4 regions of the Providencia sp. LY12 genome follow, and region 1 is predicted to be linked to each of the others. Evidence: predicted binding sites of a transcription regulator. Region 1 holds the regulator's gene; each other region holds the start of a gene.
What was found. The regulator LexA, encoded in region 1, represses DNA repair genes until DNA is damaged. The targets are predictions, from matches to a motif close to TNCTGTATGTACATACAGNA.
Positions count from the first base shown of each region.

Region 2: the regulator LexA is predicted to act here: its motif matches at 1,629-1,648, upstream of umuD (translesion error-prone DNA polymerase V autoproteolytic subunit).
Region 3: the regulator LexA is predicted to act here: its motif matches at 2,831-2,850, upstream of sulA (SOS-induced cell division inhibitor SulA).
Region 4: the regulator LexA is predicted to act here: its motif matches at 2,676-2,695, upstream of uvrA (excinuclease ABC subunit UvrA).

Region 1 covers NZ_CM172594.1:482,451-486,973, reverse strand. Annotated here, with positions in the region: gene zur (zinc uptake transcriptional repressor Zur) at 949-1,464, shown strand; gene lexA (transcriptional repressor LexA) at 1,623-2,240, opposite strand; gene ACY3ZI_RS02130 (diacylglycerol kinase) at 2,378-2,752, opposite strand; gene plsB (glycerol-3-phosphate 1-O-acyltransferase PlsB) at 2,877-4,523, shown strand, end outside.
Region 2 covers NZ_CM172594.1:1,733,238-1,737,760, reverse strand. Annotated here, with positions in the region: gene ACY3ZI_RS08135 (P-loop ATPase, Sll1717 family) at 1-1,060, opposite strand, end outside; gene umuD (translesion error-prone DNA polymerase V autoproteolytic subunit) at 1,201-1,614, opposite strand; gene ACY3ZI_RS08125 (hypothetical protein) at 1,761-2,225, opposite strand; gene ACY3ZI_RS08120 (hypothetical protein) at 2,289-4,523, opposite strand, start outside.
Region 3 covers NZ_CM172594.1:1,569,156-1,573,678, reverse strand. Annotated here, with positions in the region: gene yccS (YccS family putative transporter) at 1-1,964, shown strand, start outside; gene ACY3ZI_RS07155 (TfoX/Sxy family DNA transformation protein) at 2,031-2,633, opposite strand; gene sulA (SOS-induced cell division inhibitor SulA) at 2,902-3,468, shown strand; gene ompA (porin OmpA) at 3,823-4,523, shown strand, end outside.
Region 4 covers NZ_CM172594.1:601,239-605,761, reverse strand. Annotated here, with positions in the region: gene ilvB (acetolactate synthase large subunit) at 1-384, opposite strand, end outside; gene ivbL (ilvB operon leader peptide IvbL) at 489-578, opposite strand; gene ACY3ZI_RS02650 (hypothetical protein) at 809-1,420, opposite strand; gene ACY3ZI_RS02645 (hypothetical protein) at 1,436-1,726, opposite strand; gene ACY3ZI_RS02640 (single-stranded DNA-binding protein) at 1,931-2,449, opposite strand; gene uvrA (excinuclease ABC subunit UvrA) at 2,794-4,523, shown strand, end outside.

The sequences.
Region 1 (4,523 bases):
GAGTAGGAACTGCTATTTCTCTTTTTCTCTTTCCTGTTTCCACTGATGCAAAATTAAGTCCATTTACTTAATCAGTGCACCCTTGAAAAATTCCTCTAGCTTTCCTACTTGATGAATTTCATTCAGGTTAGAGATTTTTTTATATAAACGAGCTCCATCTCATTTATGTGATTTAAAAAACAGAAATCATTAAGCCAACATTCTCACTTCTAAATTAATTACTGAGTCATTCATTAATTAATTAAAATTGATATAGAACACTAAATGAATTCTGATAACTACCTTGTGATATTTTCTGATGTCAATTCTACATACGTGACATATGCTGTCAAAAACCACCCAAATAAAGCGTTGACTTGGTTTTTTATATCGACAAAATGCATAAGGGCAACTTTTATCCACTGAATGAGTAATTAAATCTAAAGAAATGATGAATTACTTAGAAAGATTTATATGAAGACTTCATTTTGCATTTATAAAAATGTCTAAATATTGCAAAAAACCTATAAATATAAAAATCTATATTTATATTTAAATACAACTTAATAAACCTATCAGATGCAAATTTATTGGATTTAACATCTATCCAGCGTCTTTTTCGCATCAGTAATCGCTACATAAGAAAGAAGGGGTAAGATAAGTCTTAATTAAAATTAACGCCAAATAGTAACAATGAATTTCAATAATTGTTTTTATTTGGTTAAATTTAACACCCAATGATTAACTAAAATGTAGCAATTAATGATTTATTTAAAATAGAAAAAACCATCTCTTAAATAAGGAGTTCATTTTTTATTAATGTTGCCTTTATTAAAGTTAAAATTGCGTATTCAATTTAGTAAGAAATTGTTTATTTCATCACCACCATTTCAAACACAACAGAAATGGAAGTTATGGTAAACTAAACAGTAATAAAAACTTGAAGCTATCTAGGTGGGGCCAAACAAGATGAAAACAATCAGTGAAGACATGCTGCTTACGACGGCCGAACGTATTTGTCAGTCTCGAGGCGTGCGTTTGACCCCACAAAGAGAGACTGTTCTGCGATTAATAGCGCAGCAACACGGTGCGATCAGTGCTTATGATCTACTAGATTTACTACGTGAAATAGAGCCTCAGGCTAAACCCCCTACCGTTTATCGCGGTTTAGAGTTCCTCATGGAACAAGGATTTATTCATAAAATTGAATCCACAAACAGCTATGTGGTTTGTCACCATGTGGATAATCCAAGCCATATTTCAGTGATGTTGATTTGTGATAATTGTGGCAATGTGACCGAAAGTGACTGCACGACTATCGAACAAGCGATTAGCACACTAGCGGAAGAAAATCATTTTCATCTCAGGCATACGGTGGTAGAAAACCATGGTTTATGTCAAAAATGTTTTGAGATTTCCAATTGCCAAGATCATGAACACTGTGAGCATAACCATCACGCCACGGTCAGTTCAAAAAAGAAGTGATATAGAATAAGTGGTCTACAGGAAGTAAAATAAAGGAAGCTATATAGCAACATGGAAGATGGCTATATAAAGAAAAACAGTATGAAAATAGCTATATAAAGAAAGGCTATTCAAAAAATAGAGATATTGAGTCTGCTGCCAGACTCAATCACTCATCATCAATGCCAGTCACTGTTACGGATAACCCCAACAGCTAGACCTTCGATAGTAAAATTCTGTTCGCGTAAATCAACCACAATTGGTGCAAAATCAGAGTTTTCAGCAATAAGCTCAACGCGATTGCCTTGTTGCTTAAAGCGTTTAACAGTAACTTCATCTTCGATACGTGCCACAACAATTTGCCCATTATGGACATTCTGTGTTTTATGTACCGCAAGTAAATCACCATCCATGATACCGATATCTTTCATCGACATACCATTTACGCGTAATAAAAAGTCTGCGTGTGGTTTAAATAATTCTGGGTCGACTTGGTAATGGCTTTCAATATGTTCTTGTGCAAGCAATGGTTCGCCAGCAGCAACACGTCCAATCAGAGGAAGTCCTAAATCTTCGGATTCTTCTTCTAACAACAGACGAATGCCTCTGGAAGCTCCAGAAACAATCTCAATTACCCCTTTACGAGCTAAGGCTTTTAAATGTTCTTCTGCCGCATTAGGCGAACGAAAACCCAAACTTGCTGCTATCTCAGCGCGTGTTGGTGGCATGCCCGTTTGCGAAATGTGGTCACGCACCAGATCGTAAACTTGCTGTTGTCGAGCTGTCAGTGCTTTCATCCCGTTCCCCTGTTTGTTTATACAGTCAGACTGTGAGTATATACAGGTAAATGGGTATTGGGAACTGTTAAATTAGCCAAAACCTGCTTTTGTTGATGAATTTCTGGCTTTTTATCTCTTTTACTGTTTTTAGCCCACTAAGCCGTAAAATAACGTGCCCATAATACGGTTCCCCAGATAAACAGAGCTAATCCTATCGTGACGAACACAGCTGCGGAGCCGATATCTTTCGCTCGCCCAGATAATTCATGGTATTCACTGCCAATACGATCAACAACCGCCTCAATTGCACTGTTAATTAACTCAACGATTGCGACTAATACAACTGAACCAATCAACAAAACTCTGTCAATTTGGCTAATATCCAAGTAAAAAGCTATAATTATCGCAATGATAGCAGCAATCGCTTCTTGACGAAATGCGGCTTCATTTACCCATGCTGCTTTTAAACCTTTAAGGGAGTATCCAGCCGCTTTGATGACCCGAGTGAGTCCCTTAGTTTGACTTGCCATATTTTTTCCTTAATTTTTAAACAATAATCAACTTTTGCAGTCAAAGTGAATTATCGATAACAGATCTAAACGTTGCTTTCTGCTATGATTGCGCAGCATTACTAACAAGAGGCTATAATCATTTATGTCACTATGGCGTAAAATATATTACAACACGTTGAATTTACCACTGAAATTATTGGTAAAAAGTAAACTAATCCCAACGGATCCGATAACAGAGTTACAGCTTGACCCAAGCAAGCCAACGCTGTACGTCTTGCCATATCACTCAAAGTCCGACCTGCTCACGCTTCGCCAACAATGCTTAGCGATTGGTTTACCTGATCCGCTAGTGGATAACGACATCAATGGCACCAAGCTCCCAGCCTATGTGTTTATTGATGATGGCCCGCGCGTGTTCCGTTACTACTCCCCAGATCCACGTAAAGAGTCAGTAAAAATATTCCATGCGTATCTGGATTTGCATAAAAACAATCCAAATCTTGATATTCAAATGCTACCTGCATCCGTCATGTTTGGACGTGCGCCGGGTCGCGAAGGGCATAAGCCTGCCCCGCTAAAACTCTTAAACGGTGTGCAAAAATTCTTTGCAGTCCTGTGGTTAGGGCGCGATAGCTTTGTACGTTTCTCTCCGAGTATTTCTCTTGGCCAGATGGCGCAAGAACATGGCACCGACACCATCATTGCCAATAAACTTGCTCGCGTAGCACGTATTCACTACTCTCGTCAGCGTTTAGCTGCGGTCGGGCCAAAACTGCCTGCCCGTTATGAGCTATTTAATAAGCTGCTATCCTCTAAAGCGATTGAAAAAGCCGTTGAAGACGAAGCGCGCAGTAAAAAAATCCCATTACAAAAAGCCCAGCAAAATGCCGTGGCGATGATGGAAGAGATTGCTGCTAACTTCTCTTATGAAGCAGTGCGACTGACTGACCGTGTACTCGGTTGGACATGGAACCGCTTATACCAAGGGATCAACGTTCAACATGCTGAGCGCGTTCGCCAGCTGGCGCAAGATGGTCACGAAATTGTGTATGTGCCCTCTCACCGTAGCCATATGGACTACCTGCTGCTTTCTTATGTGCTTTATCACCAAGGCTTAGTGCCACCACACATTGCGGCGGGTATTAACCTTAACTTTTGGCCAGCCGGTCCTATTTTCCGCCGTTTAGGTGCGTTCTTTATTCGCCGTACGTTCAAAGGCAATAAACTCTATTCCACCGTATTCCGCGAATACCTTAGTGAGCTATTTGCTCGCGGCTATTCGATTGAATACTTTGTGGAAGGCGGTCGTTCACGTACAGGTCGCTTACTGGAACCGAAAACCGGTACCTTGTCGATGACCCTACAAGCGATGCTACGCGGAGACTCCCGCCCTATCACCATCGTTCCTATCTATATTGGTTACGAACATGTGATGGAAGTGGGAACTTACGCAAAAGAGCTGCGTGGCGCTGAGAAAGAGAAAGAAGGCTTCTTCTCCATGGTACGTGGTCTGCGTAAACTACGTAATTTGGGTCAAGGTTATGTGAACTTTGGGCAACCAATTTCACTGACCCAGTACTTAAATAACCGCGTACCAAATTGGCGTGAATCTATCGACCCGATTGAACCACAGCGCCCGAGCTGGTTAAACCCAACCGTCAGCAGCTTAGCCGATAACATTATGGTGAATATCAATAATGCGGCAGCTGCCAACGCGATTAACCTATGTTCAACGGCATTGTTGGCTTCACGTCAGCGCTCGCTCACCCGTGAACAACTGCTTGAACAA
Region 2 (4,523 bases), 1.3 Mb from region 1:
TAGTAGCATATTTGTGCATTACTAAATAACTGATTCTTTTATCCAATATTTCAGTGAGTTCTCTTCTGCTCCATTCAATGGGGACAATCAAAGATCTATCCTTTTCTTCCTGCCTTAAATTAGTATTGTAAATCCCCATTAATATATCTGTTCTTATTGATATCAATATCTTAACAGACCTAACATTAATTAATTCTTTAAATGCATCCAGCAAAGCGTTAATGAAATCGTATCTTATTGAGCTGTTACTAAGCCATGATTTATCCAAGTCATCAATACTGATTATTATTCTACTTTGAGTTTCGTCAGAGCTATCTTCAGTTATGAAATTAATTAATTCCCTTTGCTTTTTTAAAAGATTACTACTTACATACCTAGCTGTTTCTCTCTGTATTTTTTCTACTTGCTCTTCACTAGCTTTAAAGTTTACTGACCAAAATGTATCCTTGCTTCCTAAGCTGCCACCAACTTCATTTTGAAATTTATCAGTTATTTCAGAAACTATTTTATCGTTAAAAAAACTGTCTTGATAATTTTCTATATATTCCCTTGCTAGCTCTAAGTTATATCTTCTTTTTCTAGATACAGTTAATGAGTATATTTTATCAACAAATGTCTGTTCATTTGGATATACAGTCTCAATTACTTTAACAAGCAACACATGCATCCATAGTGACTTATAAAAAACCCTCAAATCAACATTTGATGATGCTAATTTAGAAATGAATACATTATTATTTATATGCTCAAACACAGTGGATTCAGCCTCTATTTTTGCACATTTCTTTATATCAGCATCCTCTTCAAGCATTTTCAATATTGCAGTTTTGCCGGAGCCAGTTCTACCAACGATTATACGCTTTACTGAATCAGCATCTTTTGCTTCAAATCTTTTTAAAGTGTCATAAACTGATGATTCTAAAAAACAACTTGATAGAAAATTGTCAGTCTCAGCATCTAAACTACCAATTTGGTCGTTATTTTTAAATTGATATAATTCCATTATGTTCTCAGTCAATGCACATAAAAAGTTATATTGTAATTTTGTAAATGTTAACATGATAAAAACATCAGGTCATATGCTCCATATCACACTTTATGCTTATTTCACTGTATTTCATATCTGAAAATTATATAACCAATCTACACTTTAACCACTGGCAACTCATCAAACTTTGTCGTATAAGCAGGCAGCAACACTCACACAGCTTTGTGAATAATGTAGGTTACAACCCCAAATATCTGAAGGTCTTGCATATCACCAATCAAGATAGGCGAATACTCTGGATTCATTGGTATTAACATAGGTGGATGAGACTTGAGTCTCTTAACTGTGAATTCACCATCAACGCTAGCGATAACAATATCCCCATCCTTTGGCGCCAGTGCGCTATCGACAATAACAACGTCACCATCGTTAATGTTTGCATCAATCATCGAATTACCCTCGACACGCAACATGTACGTGCTATCTGGGTGCTTAATCAGCGTACTGTTGAGGTTTATTCTCTCTTCCATATAGTCAGCAGCAGGTGATGGAAACCCCGCAGGAACACGGTCAAGGAATAACGGAATATTGATAATTGACTCAGAATCGATAAGTTCTAGCTTCATGATGCACCAAATATAACTGTATTTATATACAGTATATTCCAAGCGTTTAAGTTGTAAAGATCATTTTCACCCATCAAAATACTGTATACATACACAAAAACTTGGTGCTCATCCAACAAAAAAGCCCACTTGTGGGCTTGTTGGTTTCAATCGGTAGGCATTGGATGCTCTAAATTCTTAATCATCTTACAATCGTATACTAAAGTACTTGCATGCAAAATTTCATTCTTCATTCCAAGTGCAGCATAAAGACCTTCATTGGCATTTGCCCCGATAATAAAAATCTTATCTTTATTATCAGTATATTGGTAACTAACAGAGTCCGTTGTTTGGCTAGCCTTTTGGGCTATAGGTGGGTTTACAGAAATATCACCGGGGAAGGAAACTATAAACAAAATAGTATCATTCTCCATGCTCTCGGTATAAATAGTTGCTGACTTGAATTTTTCTTTTGATGCTCCGCTTTCACCTATACTGCCGTATGAACACTCGTAATTGCCATCTATAATTCTTACATTTCCGCTTTTATCCCTTCCTACTGACGGATTATCTACTTGACCAAATGCAACTAAAGGAAGTAGCGCCAATCCAGCAAAGATATGCTTAATCATTAGTCACCTCATGAATATTATTTCAGCATATTGTGCCATTGGATCGGCGCAAACTACAGCAATTTAAACTAATGGAGAAACCATCTGATAAACCTGACGAGTAGCTACCTGAGTAGCATCCTCCAAATTACCAGAAATAGTACTAGCAGTGGTGTTTATATTAATATCACCAAAGTTAGCTTCTACTTTGTTATTCACTGTTTGTGGCTGAGATTGGATCTTATTTGTTTGACCCAGAAAGTTACTTGCCTGATTGTTAACTCCTGACACTAACGGTTTATTTAAAGCGGAGGAAATTCCCTTGACGTTCTCAATTAAGTTTTGCTGATTAACCGAATATTCCTTTCCTTTTTGCTGCCCTTCCTTTTGGTCAATCACAGCAATAAGAGCATCCCTTTGTGCTGGAGTTAGATCCCCCATACGAAGATCTGTACTACCAAGCGCAGATAATGCAGCTCTAATGTACGCAGCAGTATCGTTCCCAGATTCTGGTGGCGAATGCGCCGTCAGCGCTTGAGCTACAGTTTTGTTCTGGTAACCAATCCCAGCTCCGTAATCGCCTTTAGTCCCAAGGCTCTTACCGCCATCGCTCTCAAATAAAAGCCAACGCCTAGCCTTATCTCCGGTCTCCCTGTTGGGGAATATAGCCATTGTATGACCTTGCGCGTTAGTATCATGACCGATAGCGCCATGCTTTCTGGCGGCTTCGCCCCAAATCATATTGCTAGGATTGTTATTTCTCCACGCCCTAGATCCGTCCTCTCTAACGATATCACCTTTATCAGTTTTATAGATGCGCTTATTTTGGCTAGGAACTTCTACACTAGTAGCCGTGAATGAATCACTGGAAGCTGATGTTAAACCAAATACCTTTTTCCCTGCGCTAATAGAGTTACTCCAGATATTAGATATGCCATCAGTGCCAAGACTCAAGAAACCGGCACCGGCTATCACCCCATCACTGGCTTTTGCCACTGCCTTAGCTTTATCCTCTTTGCTGGCATTCGGATCATTCAGGACAATAGCAGCCTTAGCAATATTTCCAGTTTTCTCGCCGACAGTATCGAGTAGCTCATCAAGCTTATCGAATCCGTCGCTAATCTCTTTAATCAGCAAGCCAAAGGCAGTAACCGCACCCGCAACAAGCAAGCCCGGTAAACCAAAGAGACGGATGAATCCAGCGCTAACCTTGGTTAATGTGCCGAGAATTCCAATCGCCCATTTACCACCAAACCACAGAGCAAAGCCCCCTAGTGTTACTTTCCAAGTTTCAAGATTGCCCTCTTGGTCAGTGAACCACTTACCTACTGTGGTTTCCTTGAACCAGTCTTTAAACTCATCAAGCTTTTCAAGTATCGGCGTAATCGTGCTATCCCACTTTTCCCAATACTCACCGAGTAATGATTCCCCGCCTTCTTTCCACTTTTTGAAGTCGTCATACAGCATCCATAAACTGGCACCGAGCAACAATAAAAGAGCAGGCAGTAAACCAATCGCACCAAACAGCCCCAAGAATGCCGTAGCCGCTTTTAGTACAATCGGAATTAGCGTGACACCGATTACCGTTCCAAGCGCCTTGAAGATGAATATAGCGGTATCTCTGTTCTTGTTCAGATAACCAAGGAAGCCCGTCACTGTAGCGGATAGTTTTAATGCATAAGGGATGAGGTAGTTACCAAGTAACGTTTTCAGCCCATCCCATTGCATACCGACCAGCGCATTTTGTTGTTGTAACTGCCGGCTGATTTCTAACTCTTGCTCAGACGAAACAACGATATCTTTTTGCAGTGCAAGTTGCCGCTCCATTTCTTGGCGACCCTGCAATAACATATTTATCGTTCCTTCATCAAAGCCCATATTCTTAGCGAAGTTATAGGCTTGAGGTCTGGACATTTGAGAAAGGCTATCGGCGACATCCAACAAGATATCATCAAGGTTTCTCAACTCACCGTTGTTTTTAACCACACCCACGTTCAGCGCGTTAAAGTAAGGAAGAATTGAGGTATCACCTACCGTCACCAAATCCCAAAGAGACTTGTTCAGGTTAGCCATACTGGAAGCCATGCCCTCAGCACTTCCACCCGACAGCTCGGCGGCACCCTGCCAGCGTTTAACTTGCGTGGCATTCATGCCGAGATTTTTACTTAGAAAATTAAGCTGGTCATTTGACCGAGCCGTATCTTCGATAAGCTTAGTTAATCCCGTGGACATGAATATGGTCGTGAAGAGTCCAGCCAGTGCCTTAGTCGCATTGTTAATCGACTTTGTGAAGCTATCACTTTGCTCCTTGGCTTTTTT
Region 3 (4,523 bases), 1.1 Mb from region 1:
TGACTGGCAGAATAAAAAATTTAATTATCACTTTATTCTGTTTTTTAATTGCCTCAGTCTCTATTGAGTTACTTTTTCCTTACCCCGTTTTATTCTTTTTTGGGTTAGCATTCTCAACCTGCGGTTTTATCTTACTTGGCGCATTAGGGCAACGTTATGCCACTATCGCTTTCGGTGCTCTGCTAATTGCAATATACACCATGCTGGGCGTACCTATTTTTGATACTTGGTATATCCAACCAGCGCTCTTATTAACTGGCGCCATTTGGTACAACATTCTCACTCTCATCGGGCATATCCTTTTCCCTGTTCGCCCACTACAAGATGCCATTACGCAGTGTTATCAGCAGCTTTCGGCTTATCTTGATGCAAAGGCAAACTTATTTGATCCTGATCTTGAAGATGACTATCAGCAATCAGTCTATGATTTAGCCTTAGTAAACAGTACGTTAGTCAGTACAATGAATCAGGCAAAAATATCGCTACTCAGCCGATTGAAAGGCGATAGAGGTCAGCGAGGCACGCGTAATACATTGCAATATTACTTTGTCGCCCAAGATATTCATGAACGAGCTAGTTCATCACATATTCAATATCAACAGCTTAGCCGTCGTTTACGTCATTGTGATATTTTGTTTCGCTTTCAACGCTTATTAACCATGCAAGCCAGAGCCTGCCAGCAGGTTGCTCAATCCGTGTTATGGCGCAAGCAGTATCAACATAATCCACGCTTTGAGCGCACATTTACGTATATTGAAAACTCCTTGCAGCTACTCCAGCAACAATCTCCTGAATTGCATGAAATCAAAGCATTACGAAATTTGCTAAAAAACCTCAAAGGAATTGATGTCCAACTAAAAGGCTTGAGCTTAGGCCAAGCTTCTTGGCAGCAAAATAATAAGCAAATTGAGCAGTTATCTGACGAATCAGTCTCGGGTATTCGTGATGTATTTGCCCGCTTCAAACATCATTTAACCCCAAAATCCTCGCTGTTTCGCCATGCAGTGAGAATGTCAGCCTTGCTTTGCACTGGCTACGTGATTATTCAATTATTTGATTTGGAACGCGGTTATTGGATCTTACTCACTAGCTTATTTGTTTGCCAACCCAACTATAATGCGACAAAGCGCCGTCTAGCATTACGTATTACAGGCACTTTGTTAGGCATAGCCATTGGGTTACCTTTACTCAATATCGTGCCATCCATTGAGGGGCAACTCACCCTAATCGTTATCACCGGGCTATTGTTCTTCATGTTCCGTAGCAGCCAATATGCTCAAGCAACACTGTTTATTACATTGCTAGTGCTATTTTGTTTCAATTTACTCGGTGAAGGTTTCGAAGTCGCATTACCTCGAATTATCGACACTCTAATTGGCTGTTTTATCGCATTACTTGCCGTCAGTTTTATTTGGCCTGACTGGAAATTTCGACAGTTACCGCAAGTAGTGCAGAAAACGATGGATAGCAACTGCCGTTATTTAGATGCGATTTTACAGCAATATTATCACGGTAAAGATAATAGCTTGGAGTACCGTGTTGCGAGACGTGACGCCCATAATAATGATGCAGAATTTGCTTCAATTGTTTCAAATATGGCATCGGATCCTAAGTCATACCAAATCACGCAAGAACAAGCGTTCCGCTTACTGTGTTTAAACCATACATTACTGAGCTATATTTCAGCACTCGGCGCCCATCGAGAGCAAATGCAAAACGAAGCGAATCTCACCTTATTAAATGATGCAATCTGCTATATCGAATCGTCTATTCAAGTCACATCCTTAGATCCCGCTATTATTGATGAAAAGTCAGAGCGCCTAAGAGTGAGCTTACTGAATCGCATTGACCATGCCTCTAGCGATGACGATGAGAAAACAGTCTTGATCATGGAACAAACTAAATTACTGGTTGAATTAATTCCTGAAATAAAATCAATGATTAAACAGATTAGCTTGTCATAAAATAAACTGATGAGCGGGCATTAAAACCTATAAATGGTCATGCCCGCTGATTTGAAAGAATGAAAATTAGTTCATGCTGTTAAACCAGTTAATGAGCTCCTGCCGAGTTCGAGAAGGTAATACTTCACTATGGCACCCCTCAATAGCCGCAGCCAATCCAATCAACTGTTTTACACTTGGTATCAGCTTCCCATGCTGTTTTAGTTTCAAGAAGCACGCTTTAGCCCCAATCATAATGAGGTCTTCAGCATGGAAAATCCCAATTTTCCCAAGCGCCCTCTCCATTGCCATGTTCATATTAGGCAAGTCCTTGATGCGTACCGCCGCTGACTCTCTTTGTTGAGTTTCTTCCATGGCTGAACGGTAAGCTAATTCAATAATGTGACTCAATATTGATGGGTTACACCAGGCCTCTTCCGGAAGTTGGTAATAGCGCATCTCTAGAGGAATGCCTCTTTTGCTGTATACCAACCGCTCAAACCCAACTGATTCAAAATAGCTACGAGAAAACAGGCACCCACGAACATAGAATTGCCCATCCAGTACTAACCCCACCAGTGCATTATCAATGCACAAACAGTATCCACCGAAATGGTTTTTCTTTTTTAGCGCGCCAAACTGCCCCAAAATTTGTTGTAAAAGGGAACTTCTTTCATTTTGTAATGACACTTTTCCATCTCCTTATGAATAAAAAAAACACAATCGTCCTTGAGCTTCAAGCAATAAAAAAACAACTGTTTTTACATATAATTATGTTTAATCGATTTTAAAGTTTCAGTTAAAAATGCCAAGTATAACTCGCATAAAAACCACAAAGTTGCGAAGCGCTTTGTAAAAATAGCCTTGATATTGTATAAATATACAGTTACTGTATGTTCATACAGCACTTATCTCCATGAAACATTGTTCTACATGTAAAATTGTAGCGAGGTGAATTATGAGTATTTCTACTTGGAATAGCGCAACAACACATTCTCTTAATCATTTTACTAATGATAGCTTCACGCATGATCGTCTTACACATAGCAATTTAGGAAACGTAACCCCAGCAATGAGTTTTGCTAATGGTGCAATACAACAAGGTATGGTGAGCGAGCTAGTCTATAACGAACAACACCCAATTATGGATTACATCTTGCTACCGATGTTGCGCCAGTTTGGTATTCAATCACGTTGGCTATTATGGCTGAGCCCAGATAAAAAACTGAGTAAACACTGGTTAGAGCAAGCTGGTTTACCCACCAACAAAATCATGCAATTTAACCAAGTTAATTCAATTACGACCATTGATGCCATGGAAAAAGCATTAAGAAGCGGTAATTACAGTGTCGTATTAGGATGGTTGCCAGAAATAAATGAGCAAGATTTTATTCTTTTACAAAATGCGGCAGAAGCAGGTCATTCGATGGGATTCATTATGAGACCAGAAAAAACATATAATACAAGCTCAGCGGATATTAGACATCAAAACCTTTTAAAGATTCACGCCAATAACATTCACTAAACAATAATAAGATTTTTCTTACGAAATTTTACATTCATCAAGATAATTATAAAGAAATATATTTAAATTCTTTAAAAACAATAAGATGCGTTTATTAACAACAAAATGGGTAATATATTTATCTCTCTGATTTCAACGGTAAAAAAAGACTTTTTTTAACCTTTATTGCTTACCATACTTGTATCTTTTGGAGTTCGTTGTAGACTTTAGCCTGTTAAGCTCATGACATTATTTTTTTACTTTTCGTAAATTTTTGTGGATAATGTCAGCTGAACCTAGCAATTAAATTGAACCAATGGCAAATAATAAGGCTCACGAAGCCAAGCCAATATTGGATGATAACGAGGCGTAAAAATGAAAAAGACAGCTATCGCGGTAGCAGTAGCAGTGGCAGCATTTGCAACTGTTGCACAAGCAGCTCCAAAAGATAACACTTGGTACACTGGTGGTAAATTAGGTTGGTCTCACTACGAGCACGCTAAATTTACTGATGAAGACGGTGACACCGTTGGTACTGGCAAAAAAACTCGTGACCAATTAGGTGCGGGTCTGTACGCAGGTTACCAATACAACCAGTACATGGGCTTCGAAATGGGCTACGACTGGTTTGGTAAAATGAAGTACAAAGGTGAAAACCCAGGTAGCGTTTCTTCAATGGGTGTTTCTCTGACTACCAAACTGAGCTATCCAATCATGGAAGACTTAGACGTTTATACTCGTCTGGGTGGTATGGTTTACCGTACAGAAGCTAAAGTTAACGCTCTTGGTAAAGAAACTGACACTGGCGTTTCTCCAGTTTACGCACTGGGTCTTGAGTATGCTATCACTCCAGAATTAGCGACTCGTTTAGACTACCAGTGGGTTAGCCGCATGGGCGACAAAGACAACATCGGTGTTAGCCCAGATAACGGCATGCTGAGCGTTGGTCTTGCATACCGTTTCGGTCAAGAAGCAGCTCCAGTTGTTGCTCCAGCAGTAGTTGCTGAGCCAGCAGCTCCAGTTGTTGAAAACAAACGCTTCACTCTGCGTTCAGACGTTCTGTTTAACTTCAACAA
Region 4 (4,523 bases), 120 kb from region 1:
AGTATCAACTTCCTGAAACGCATCGGTACCAATCATCGAAGATGGTACTTGCGCAGTGATGCATACCAGTGGAATTGAATCCAGCTTAGCATCCGCAATTGCTGTCACTAGGTTAGTGGCACCAGGACCGCTTGAGGAAATACACACCGCCGCTTTGCCTGTGCTACGTGCAATTCCCTGTGCAATAAAACCCGCACCTTGCTCGTGACGCGCCAGTATGTGGCGAATTTTTTTGCTCTGCCCCAGCGCATCGTAGAATGGCAATGCAGCCCCGCCGGGGATACCAGAAACAATGGTAATACCATGTTTTTCCAACAAATGGACTATCAATTCTGCGCCTGTAAAACAGGTTTTTTGTGGTGATGTTGTGCCCGACTCGCTCATAATTTTTTATTCCTTCACTAGCCTGCGGATCCGAGTTTTAGGTCATAAAAAAACCCCGCTCGGTTTGCGCCGGCGGGGTTTCTAAATCGTGTGATTTGTTCCCGTTACGGCGCTAAGCCCACGACTACCACCACACGCACGACTACCGCGGCTAGTGGCGCGGTAAGTAGTAGGTTTGAACGGTTAGCGGTCATTTTCACGAGAGTTTCCTGTAATTTAATTCTGTCAGATTTAGCTAAAATCCATATTTACTGAATTTCCTGTTTAGCTAAAGTCTGTCTGATTTTTCATTTTTGTGTTTGCTGCATTTAAGAAACCATAAAATCCTAACCTTCACAACCCTTTTTTTCGTTTTTCTTAGTTGTGGATTTCAAATGAGAGGCGTATCACAGAATGTTGTTGAGGCGTGATAATCCCATTCTAATCAGCACACGCACAGAGAATGGATTTTTCTGAGCTCATCAATCATAAAAGAATTTTCATTATCAATAAGATCTTTTTTTATTGAAGCGATAATGATTTTAATTGTTTCCGTTCTATTTCTATCTAGAGATTGCGTTAAATCATTAAGTTCATTTGCAAAATTTGATGAAACTTTCATTGATAATCTTTTTCTCGGCATTGATGCCATTATTGGAGTTACCTTTAATAGTGCTTCATAATTATCAATATAAGTCTTTATTGATTCATCATTTTTATTATTTTGAACATACAAAAATAATAGTCGCTTATTCATATCTTGACTGCTACTCGAATCTATTTTCAAACAAGCTAAATTAAGTATTTCGATATAAATAGACGGTAGTATGGCTTCAATGGATATAACGTCCTTTTCTCTTTCTTTTTTTATCTCCGGCGTTGATTGTGCTGGTGTACTAACCGTTCTTCCACAGCAATCACAAACCCCAACAAGGATATTTTTAACAATTTTACTGGTTTCTTTAATTTCAAGATTTCTATAATCGAATGTTGTCGTTACTAAACCACAATCCTGACAAATCGCCTTGCTTTTATCGCCTTGAATATACAGTTTCATATTTTCCCTTATCATTTACTGATGGACGCTAATAAATATCCCCATTTCACCATCATCAATTAAATAATATTTAATATACCAGCCTTCTCTTTTTATTATATGTACATCTATTTCATTAGCTTGGTGATGTGAACTTTTTGAATAATCATTTCCTGTACTACGATGAATGATTTCTATAACCGTCTCTACGTCAATTTCACCCGTTTGCAACTTATTTTTATCGATATAATTATTACGTACTTCGTGTTGATAACAACCATGGACTAGCGCTGTTAAAATATCCTTTTTGACTTGCTTGAATCCCATAGAACACCCTTAATTTACGAAAAATTTCGTAAATGTCAAATGTTAGATATTTCGCTCAAATTGCATTTTATTTTTATATAATCAAATTGTTACATGCACATAAAATTAATTTCATAATAATTTTATGGCTAACTAATCTCCAAAAAATTAAAGCCCTTAAAATTAAGGGCTTTAATCGATGATTTTGATTTTCTAATTTAAAAATTAGAACGGGATATCGTCATCAAAATCCATTGGTGGTTCATTGGTTTGTGGCGCTGGTGAACGCGCTGGTGCTGCTCCGCCGCCACTGAATTGTTGTGCTGCTTGTGGCTGTTGTGGTTGACCCCAACCGCCCTGTCCGCCGCTTTGACCTTGTGATGGGGCATCGCCGCCACGACCACCAAGCATCTGCATTGAACCACCGATATTCACCACAACTTCGGTAGTGTAGCGATCTTGACCGCTTTGGTCTTGCCATTTACGGGTTTGCAGTGAACCTTCGATATAAACTTGTGAACCTTTTTTCAGGTATTCACCGGCAACTTCGGCCAATTTACCGAAAATTACAACACGGTGCCATTCGGTTTTTTCACGCATTTCACCAGTTTGCTTGTCACGCCAACTTTCAGAAGTTGCCAGAGTCAGGTTAGCGACAGCTCCGCCGTTAGGCATATAACGGATTTCTGGATCTTGTCCTAAGTTACCGATAAGAATTACTTTATTTACGCCTCTGGTGGCCATTTATTACTCCTGATGCATTGAATTTTTAATCTCTGGACTGACCGTGAAGTTTACCACGACCTATCTGTATTGCACCATAAATTGAGATTGCTTGATAAGAAGTTGCGAAGCGCTTTCCAAATTTAAGTGAAATCTGCATTACTGATTTTTAGTATAGACGTTAATTATTGGCGCCACAGATAAGTTGCCATCAGCCCCCTATGGAATGAAATATAAAGAGCACATATACTGTATATCCATTCAGCAAATTTTGTGCAATACTAAATCGTTTATTAATACTGGCTCGTTAATTAAGACTACCAAGTTCATTTTTGTTCACTATCAATTCATTCGGGAAGTGGTAAATGGAGAATATCGAAGTCCGCGGCGCACGCACGCATAACCTAAAAAATATCAATCTCATCATCCCCCGAGACAAGCTGATAGTTATTACAGGGCTATCTGGTTCAGGGAAATCCTCCCTCGCCTTTGATACCCTCTATGCTGAAGGTCAGCGTCGTTATGTTGAGTCGCTATCCGCGTATGCTCGTCAATTCCTTTCTTTAATGGAAAAGCCGGATGTTGACCATATCGAAGGGCTGTCGCCTGCTATCTCCATTGAACAGAAATCCACTTCTCATAACCCACGTTCAACGGTTGGGACCATCACCGAGATCCATGACTACCTGCGTCTATTGTTTGCCCGTGTAGGTGAGCCACGCTGCCCTGATCATGATATTCCGCTTGCGGCACAAACCGTTAGCCAGATGGTGGATAACGTCCTCGCACAGCCGACCGATCGCCGTATGATGCTGTTGGCTCCGGTCGTAAAAGAACGTAAAGGTGAGCACGTTAAGTTACTCGATAACTTAGCGAGCCAAGGGTATATTCGCGCCCGTATTGATGGTGAAGTTTGTGATTTATCCGATCCACCAAAACTCGAGTTACAGAAAAAACATACCATTGAAGTCGTGGTTGACCGTTTCAAAGTACGCGACGATATCGCCCAGCGCCTTGCCGAATCCTTTGAAACCGCATTAGAGCTCTCTGGCGGTACTGCTGTTGTCGCCGATATGGATGACCCGAAAGCTGAAGAGCTCGTGTTTTCCGCTAACTTTGCGTGCTCCGTCTGTGGCTATAGCATGATGGAGTTAGAACCGCGCCTGTTCTCATTCAACAACCCTGCAGGGGCTTGCCCAAGCTGCGACGGCTTAGGGGTTCAGCAGTTTTTTGACCCTGAGCGCGTGATTCAAAATACCGAAATTTCCCTCGCTGGCGGCGCTATTCGCGGCTGGGATCGCCGTAATTTCTATTATTTTCAGATGTTAATGTCATTGGGCGAACACTATAAATTCGATGTTGAAGCCCCTTATGACTCGCTCAGCCCTGCCATTCAAAAAGTGATTTTATACGGCTCAGGCAAAGAAACTATTGAATTCAAATACCGTAATGATCGCGGAGATATTACCGTACGCCACCACCCGTTCGAAGGTGTGCTTAACAATATGGAACGCCGTTATAAAGAAACGGAATCCACCGCAGTACGCGAAGAATTAGCGAAATACATTAGCAACCGACCTTGTGTCACTTGCTCCGGAACACGCCTGCGTAAAGAAGCTCGCTTTGTGTTTGTGGAAAATACCACCCTGCCTGAAATTGCAGATTACAGCATCGGTCATGCGATGGAGTTTTTCCAAAACTTAAAACTCAGTGGGCAACGCGCCAAGATTGCCGAAAAAATCCTGAAAGAGATCAGCGACCGTCTGAAGTTCTTAGTGAATGTGGGGCTCAATTACTTAAGCCTTTCACGCTCCGCAGAAACATTATCTGGTGGTGAGGCTCAGCGGATCCGTCTAGCTAGCCAAATCGGTGCTGGTCTGGTCGGTGTGATGTATGTGCTGGATGAACCGTCTATCGGGCTCCACCAGCGTGATAATGACCGATTGCTGGAAACCCTGATTCACCTACGTAACTTAGGGAACACCGTGATTGTGGTTGAGCACGATGAAGATGCGATCCGCGCGGCTGACCATGTGATTGATATTGGTCCAGGTGCCGGTGTTCACGGTGGGCAAATTGTGGCGCAAGGCACATT